One region of the Ruegeria sp. CI8 genome, then DNA from elsewhere that is predicted to be linked to it. Evidence: riboswitches for the same ligand, from Rfam matches in the RefSeq annotation. Region 1 holds a riboswitch; the other holds the start of a gene.

The links. A riboswitch is a leader RNA that binds a small molecule or an ion and turns the genes downstream of it on or off. The one in region 1 is predicted to bind cobalamin.
Region 2: linked by a shared signal. The riboswitch ahead of ACR0DA_RS13145 (hypothetical protein) and the one ahead of ACR0DA_RS08860 (CbtB domain-containing protein) in region 1 are both predicted to bind cobalamin.

The regions. Positions count from the first base shown of each region.
Region 1 is NZ_JBQFQL010000001.1:1,784,609-1,788,656, reverse strand. It holds gene ACR0DA_RS08880 (DUF302 domain-containing protein) at 1-353, opposite strand, end outside; gene ACR0DA_RS08875 (DUF1636 family protein) at 498-842, shown strand; gene ACR0DA_RS08870 (hypothetical protein) at 830-1,324, opposite strand; gene ACR0DA_RS08865 (CbtA family protein) at 1,389-2,087, opposite strand; gene ACR0DA_RS08860 (CbtB domain-containing protein) at 2,092-2,262, opposite strand; cobalamin riboswitch at 2,299-2,507, opposite strand; gene cobF (precorrin-6A synthase (deacetylating)) at 2,551-3,294, opposite strand; gene cobA (uroporphyrinogen-III C-methyltransferase) at 3,287-4,015, opposite strand; gene ACR0DA_RS08845 (cobyrinic acid a,c-diamide synthase CobB) at 4,012-4,048, opposite strand, start outside.
Region 2 is NZ_JBQFQL010000002.1:501,403-505,450, forward strand. It holds gene ACR0DA_RS13135 (DNA polymerase III subunit gamma/tau) at 1-359, opposite strand, end outside; gene ACR0DA_RS13140 (protein-tyrosine phosphatase family protein) at 515-1,018, shown strand; gene ACR0DA_RS13145 (hypothetical protein) at 1,022-1,429, opposite strand; cobalamin riboswitch at 1,516-1,733, opposite strand; gene ACR0DA_RS13150 (TetR/AcrR family transcriptional regulator) at 1,762-2,295, opposite strand; gene ACR0DA_RS13155 (alpha/beta hydrolase family protein) at 2,419-3,276, shown strand; RNA gene ffs (signal recognition particle sRNA small type) at 3,358-3,456, opposite strand; gene ACR0DA_RS13165 (5'-nucleotidase C-terminal domain-containing protein) at 3,496-4,048, opposite strand, start outside.

The sequences.
Region 1 (4,048 bases):
GTCTTGTAGGACAGGGTCGCGGTCCCGTCCTCGTTTTCCGTAACGTACAGGCGGATCGGTGCCTCGATCATCGCGGGCACCGATTGTTCCAGAACCCGCACCGCATAGTCGTTGTTGAAGACGCCGATCACCCGGTTGCCCGGAATCGTGATGCCGCGCGCGGCGGCGGCCTTGGTCGGCCCGGCCTGCGTGACCACGGCCATCCCGTTTGCCTTGACCGCTGCGATCGTGTCGGCCACCAGCGCGTCATGGGTCTTGGTCGTCGGGTGGACGGCCCAACCCGACAGTGGTTCTATATCGGCCGCCAGCGCGGGAAGCGCCAGCAGGCCGAGGAAAAACACAAGATGTTTCATCACGGGCTCTCCAGGTCGTGGTTGGCCCAAGTCTTGCCGAAATCCCGGCTGCGTACAGTCACAATATCGTGGGCGGCGGGCTTGCGCCGGAGGTGCGAAACCCGCACAAGCGACAATGTGAAACGGAAAAGGCAGGCGAGGGGCATGCGTGTTTTGATCTGCAGCAGCTGCGCGGGCGAGCGCGACCAGCCGGCCGAGCGACAGGCGGTATTGGACGCCCTGCGCGCCGCGGGACTGGACGGGCAGGTCGAGGTCGCCGAGCACGCCTGTTTCAGCGGTTGCGACGAGCCGACCGTGGTGGCGATGCAGGGGGAAAGCCTGGCGTCTTACGTGTTTTCAGGGATCGATCCGGTTGCCGATGCCAATGACATTGCGGCGACCTGTCGGACCATTCTGAACAGCCCGAACGGCTGGATCGAAGACGCCCGGCCGTGCGGGCGGCTTCGCTTGTGTCTGCGGGCGCGGATCCCTGCGTTTCAGTCCACCTGAACCGTGACGGACGCGCTGACCGGCACCCCATCCACGGCCAGCGGGCTGTGGCTGTTGGCGTTCAGCGAAACCTCGATGGTCGTTTCGCCTTTGGGCAGGTCCGGGATGTGCATCCAGATGCCATAAAGCCGCGCCAGCTTGACGCCGTTCACATAGACATGCGCGTGGCCTTCGCCGGGCTTGTCGTCCAGCGAGGCGTGCTCGGGCGCGAACGTGAAGTTCCGCGGCATCACATTCAGGTTCCAACCTGCCATCGGGTCGGGGGAGACGGCGATCTCCAGCCCCGGCGCGTCCGGTCCGGCGGGCAGGTTGATGGCGGTGCTATGGTCATGGGCCATGGCCTCGGCGTGATGGCCGCCATGTTGGGCGGCGTCGGCATGGTCGTGGCCGTCGAAGGTGACGCCGTTGGCCGCGGCCAGCACGAACCCGGCACCCCCGCCAAAGACCAGACCGATCGCAAAAAGAGCAAGCGAGCGTGTCATCTTGTTTCCTTGAAAAGCAGATGACCCGCCGGTTGTGCGCCGGCGGGTCGTGGGATTTCGGGGATCAGGCCGCGGCTTCGACGCGCTTGCCCTCACTTTGCCAGAAATACCCGGCAAACGAACCCAGCAGCACCCAGGCCACAAGGCCGACGCCAAATGCGCGTGCGGCGAACAGGGCCCCGATCTCGGTCGGAACCGGCCCGGTGAACATGTCGGGTTCCGGCGCGCCGATCAGGTGCGGGGCCATCAACAGCACGGCCGCAACCAGATAGCTGACGATGTTGCCGCCAAAGGCGATCAGCCACATGGCCACACCAGCGGCCGCGACGGTTGCCCACCACCAGATCTGCCGCGCAAACACATCCGCTGCGGCAACGCCCGGAACCTCGGGGGCCAGGGTGAAGCCCGGCGCCAAGTGAAAGGCGATGAAACCGGCCAGGCCCCACAGCACGCCTGTGCGCCCGTCAACCGGGTGGCCTTGCGCTTCGGCCAGCGACATCAGCGCGACCAGAACCAGCGCATAGCCGGTATAGGTCAGCATGGTGAACACCATGCTCAACCCGTCGCGGGTCAGGTCCGAGAACATGCCCGGCAGTTCGGGATGGGCCGAGACGGCTTCGGCTCCGAAATGCACCAGCTCTCCGGATTCATAGAGTTCAGCATGCAGCAACACGGGCTGCACGAATACCAACTGCAGCAGGGCGACGATCAACCCGGCTGCAGCACCAGCGAACAACGCGCTGGTCAGAATGCGACTGAACATTGGTTTAGTGGCAGGGGAAGCCGGTTGCGTGGCGCACGTCATGCGCGGCGTCATGCAGCGCCGATGCCTGAACGTGACCAGCCAGGGTGATGATCCCCAGGCCCAGGGCTGCCGCGAACACTGCCGAAAGAATGCCAGCGCGTGCCGTTGATGCGGTTTGCGTTTGTGTCGTCATTTTCTGTCCTCCTGTGCCGCCGCACCCGACGGCCGGTGTTTCATTGTTCGCCTGGCAGGTCTCCTGGCTTGCGGGTCAGCGCCTCTGTTCGCCTTCCCCCCGAACGGATCGGGAGTGGCTGGTTGAACAGGGCTCACCGCTTACAGTCGCGGGGGCGGCTTTGGATTTGACCTGCGCGCAGGCCGCACCAAATTCCCTCTTAGCATCCGGATGTCTCCGGCAGGACCAGACTCGTCCATTTAGACGTGAATGCCGCTGTGGCGCAATCGCCATTTGCGACCTTTCGCGTCAATTCCCGCGCTTTTTCAGAACATAGATATCCATGATCCAGCCGTGCCGGGCGCGAGCCTCGGTGCGGTTGCGCAGGATCTCATCGGCCACATCGGCCAGCGGACCTTTGATCAGGATCTGCTCGGGCATACCCACGTAAGCCCCCCACCAGATGTCAAAATCGGCCATGTCCAGCGTCTGGAACGAACATTCGCCATCCAGCATCACCGCAACCGTATCGGCGTCGCTGGGCCAGCCCTCGTCGCGGATGCGCCGGCCGGTGGTGACCATATAAGGCGCGCCGATTTCGTTGATCGGCATGGCATGGGCCGCCGTCAGCGCCTGCAGCGCCGTGATGCCGGGGATCACGGTCGTGTTCGGCTGCGGGTCCAGCCGCGCCGCGATTCGCAGCGAACTGTCATAGAGCGACGGGTCGCCCCAGATCAGCAGGGCGACGGTGCGCGACTCGGGGCGCCGGGCCATCACCTCCTGCCAGCGCAGGGCGATTGCGTCGTGCCATTCATCCACGCCGCGCAGGTAGCCATCCTGCGACCGGCGCCCGGGGATGTCGAAATAGGCGATTTGGGGTGGTGTGTCGGTGACCTTGCGAATGATTTCCTCGCGCACGCCGGCCAGATCGGCCTTGTTGGCGCCCTTGCGCGGGATCAGGATCAGATCGGCCGCGCGGATCGCCTGCGCCCCCTGAAAGGTCACGTGGTCCGGGTTGCCGGTGCCGATCCCGATCAAGACCAGATCAATCATCGTCGAACTCCGCCAGCGGGCCATAAAGGATCAGCGCCGGCGCGGTGCCGATCTCGGAGCCCAGACGCTCGGCCAGTGCGCCGACGGTGGACCGGTGCAGCGATTGCTCAGGCGTCGAAACCGACTCGGCCATCATTGCTGGCGTGTCCAGCGGCAGCCCATGCGCGTCCAGCGCCTGCGCCAGCAGGGGAAAGGTGCGCTTGCCCATGAACACCACGGTCGTCGCACCCGGGTCGGCCAGCGCGGGCAGGTTCAGGTCCTTGGGCAGCTTGCCGCTGACATCGTGGCCGGTGACGAATTGCACCCTGCGCGCGGTCAGGCGCCGGGTCAGCGGGATGCCCGCCGCTGCGGCCGCGGCAATGGCCGAGGGGATGCCCGGAATGATCTCGTACGCGATCCCGGCAGCGCGCAGGGCCGCCAATTCCTCCTCTAGCCGTCCGAACAGGCCGCCATCGCCCGATTTCAACCGCACGATCCGCTGGCCGGTCTGGGCGTACTCGACCAGCAGGCGGCTGACATGGTCCTGCTTGGGCGAGGGCCGCCCGGCGCGCTTGCCCACACCCACAAGGTCGGCCTCCTTGCGCGCATGGCTCAGGATCGGCCCGCTGCTGAGGTCGTCGAACAGAACCGCGTCGGCCTTTTGCAGCCGGTCCACGGCCTTGAGGGTCAACAGCTCCGGGTCGCCGGGACCGGACCCGATGAAGGAAACGAAACCGCTCATGCGCTGGCCTCTGCGATAAGATGGAAGAACGTA
Region 2 (4,048 bases), on a different contig from region 1:
TCGATGATCTCTCGGATATCGCCCACGCCGGTGCGGCTGGCGGCGTCCATTTCCAGCACGTCCACATGGCGGCCTTCCATGATGGCCACGCAATGCTCGCACTGGCCGCAGGGTTCGGTCGTTGGGCCGCCATTGCCGTCGGGGCCGATACAGTTCATGCCCTTGGCGATGATCCGGGCCGTGGTCGTCTTGCCGGTGCCGCGGATGCCGGTCATGATGAAGGCCTGCGCGATCCGGTCCGCCTCGAACGCGTTTTTCAGCGTGCGCACCATGGCATCCTGACCGACCAGGTCGGCAAAGGTTTCCGGGCGGTATTTTCGGGCGAGAACCTGATAGGCGGGGCTGGACTGTGTGGTCATGTCTGCTCTGACGGATTCGTACTGACGATGCAGGGTAGAGTTCCCGGTGCCCCGCGTCCACAGCGCCGGTGCAGGTTTTTCGCTTTGGCGAGCGCGCGGTGTGAGGCATACTGCGCGGATCAAGTTCAATCAGCCAGTTTCGGGGGGAACGTCTGATGACAAATCTTGTGGTTCATGCATTGCAGGTGGGCGGCGGTACGCTGGCCCTGACCTCGGTTCCCGGCGGTGGCGGCGACTATGAGGGAGACCTGGACCTGATTTCAGCCTGGGCGCCGGGGCTGGTGATTTCGATGACAACCCTTGCCGAACTGGTTTCTGTGGGTTCGGGCGAATTGGGCTGTGACATTCATCGGCGCGCCTGTCGGTGGGCGCATCTTCCGGTCGCCGACTTCTCGGCGCCGTCGACCGAGATATCCGGCCGATGGCCCGAAGTCAGCGCCGCCGCCCGCCATGCGCTGTCGGGCGGCGGGCGGGTACTGGTCCACTGCCGGGGCGGTTGTGGGCGGTCTGGCATGGTTGTTCTGCGCTTGATGATCGAGAGCGGCGAGCAGCCGGAACAGGCCCTGAAACGCCTGCGGGCCGTACGCCCCTGCGCGGTTGAGACTGATGCTCAGATGGACTGGGCCGTCGCCCCAGCGCGCGAGGCACTGGCGACCTGACATTCAGGCGGTTGCGCGGAACTCGCGCTCGGCCCTGACCACGGGCATGATCGCCGTGGCCTGCAGCATCGCACAGGGTCGATCACTGATGACCTGCGCAGGCAGGGCGTCGCTCTGGTCGTCAAATAGCATGTCGGCGTAGGTATCAAGGCAGTCGGACGGGGTGTCGGCGGCCGCTCCGCAATACACGCGGATCCGTTCGGGACGTGCATCGAACCGCGCCGTGCAGCCATGTTCGCAATGGGCCAGTTCGCTACTGCCTTCCACTTGGAAGTCGGGGGATGTAGCGGCCTGCGCCGTCGCCATTGCCTGCGCGATGGCCCGTGCCATGCGCGCCAATGCCGGGCAGGTCTTTCCGGTGCGCTGGCAGATGGTTGCCGCGAATTCATGGGTATCGGTCTTCCAAATCATGTTGCGCCCTCCGCGCGCTGGGCGAGATGGATTTGGACAGACGCCGGTTTCAAGGCCAGACCCTGCCCGGACACCCCGTCCGAGTTTCGGTTTCACGTTTGATGGCAGGTCTCCTGACTTGCGGGTCTTTGCTTTGCCGACCTTCCCAACCTTGCGGTCAGTGGTATTTAGGCATCGCTCTCCGCCTACAGTTGCGGGGGCAGTCGCGGCCTTGGTCCGCTCCGGAGTTCCGGGTTGGACCGCACCGTGTTCCCTTTTCATCCCGGACCGAAACGGCACGGGAACCATCCCCTCATCGCTAGCGGTGTATCCGGGATCGAGTCAAGACGGTTTCAGCCCGGTTGCCGGAGTGAGTCCCAAGGGAACAGATCAGGCAGTCTGCGCAGCACATTCGAATCCCTGCGGGCACGGGCCAATTGCCAGCCGCCTTGCATCACGATGAACAGGGTGTCCGCAGCATTTTCAGGGTCGGAAACTCCGAACCGCGCGGCGTGGTTTCGAACTTCGATGATCCAGCTTTCATACAGACGGTCGGCATGTTCCCGAAACGCGCGGTTGTCGGGGCTTTCGAACAGGGTGGCGGCGATCGGGCAGGTCTCCCACTGGGCCGAGGTGTCGAACAGTTTCGCGATTTTGTGGCACAGGGTGGTGACCCCATCGCGAAAATCCGCGGCGTCGTTGAATGCCGCAGCAATCATGCTCAACATCCCGTCCGAGGCCCAACTGGCCGCCGCCAGGGCCAGATCCGGCTTGCCCTTTGGAAAATGGTGATACAGCGACCCCTTGGGGGCTTGCGCTTCGGCCAGCAATTCCGCCAGACCGACACCGTTATAGCCCGAGCGCTGGAACAGTTGGGCGGCAGTCACAATCAGGCGATCTTTGGTGTTTGGTGGACGTTGGGTCATGCAGGCCAAATATTGACAGGCCTAGACCAATTGGTCCAGACACAAAGTATTAGACCGATCGGTCCAGAGTGTTTGAAGGCAAAGATGTTGGATTCGCAGCACGCGGTTGACGTGGAAGACTTTAAGTTTCCGTCGGGCCAGACCCAGCTGGCGGCGCGGCTTTACACTCCGGCGGTCGAGCCGCAAACCGTTGTTGTGCTGAACGGCGCAACAGGAGTGCCACGTGACTACTATCAGCACTTTGCTCGCTGGCTGGCCGCCGAGCGCGGTATGGCTTGCCTGACATATGATTACCGGGATTTCGAGCATTCGCTGACCGGGCGGCTGAAAGACTCGAAGGCCACGATGGCGGACTGGGCGCTGATCGACATGCCCGCAGCGCGTGCCGAGATGCGCCGTCGATACCCGCAGGCAAAACTGTGGGTGATCGGGCATTCGGTCGGTGGAATGCTGGGTCCGCTGCAACCGGAAATCGAACAGATCGACCGGATGATCTGTGTGTGCGCAGGTTTGGTGACGGTGGCCGATCACCCGTGGCCCTACAAGGGCTTGGCGACTTTGTTCTGGTATGGCCACGTGCCACCTCTGGTGCGTCTTCTGGGGTACCTGCCGGGGAAACTTCTGGGATTCGGAGCCGATTTGCCGGCGGGCGTCTATTGGCAATGGCGCAAGTGGTGTACATCGCCCACCAGCTATCTGCCCGAATTGGGAGACACGCTTCCCCAAGCGGATTGGAGTCGGGCGAACGCCACGGCGGATATCATTGCGTTCGAGGATGACCAGACTGTGCCACCGCCCGCCGTCTGGCGGCTGGCTGAACTCTATGGTCCGACCGCCCGTCGGCATTTGTTGGAGCCGAGGGATTTCGGACTGTCCGAAATCGGTCATATCGGCGCCTTCGCCCGGCGCAGCAGTGCCGTTTGGCCGCGATTGATCGCCTGACCCGCCCGCAAGCGCGGTTTTCAGGAACAACGACGAAATACAGAGGTTGGATTGACCGGGCCGAATACGTGGCGCGGCGTCAAGTGAGAGGTTGGACATCGACCCAAGCGGGGCTCGTTGTGGCTGCTTCCTTCCGGACCTGACCAGGTTGGCGAGGCGCTTGCCCGCGCCAACCTCTCGACCGACGATATAGGCATCACGCACCCGCTTGGCAACCCGTCACAAAGACAGGCGTACCCTAAGAAACCCGCGCGCGTCCTGCCCGTCGGTGGTGGCTGCAAAGTGGTCGAGCTCGCGCAGGTAGTTTGCAGCGCGTGGCCCGGTCTTCAGAATCACGGACCGGCCCGCCTGCGGAACAAAGGAAAAGCTTTGGGCGGTGTTTTCCACCGGATCCGGACCCAATCGTCCCGCCAGGTAGTCGCGCAAGATTCCCTGGAGGCTCAGCGGCGGCACCGGGATCAGGCGGGCCGGGTCTGGGACGGGAAAGTTGCCGCCGCCATTGGCTCGGTAGCTGTTTGATGCAACGACGAATTGTTCATCCGGATCGACGGAGCGGCCCTGAAAGGCAAGATCGCGCAGGCGGGAATGGGACGTGTCGATCAACTGGCCGCCTAAATCATATCGCGCGGGCTGGGTCAGATCGAACCTGTAGGTCACCCCATGCAGCACGTCGAAATTGTGCCCGGTGCCCTCGGGGTCGATCAGAACCTGCTCGTCGCTGTTGCCAAGTTGGGAAAACTGGGCAGCCGACATCTCCAGCCACTCGGCGATC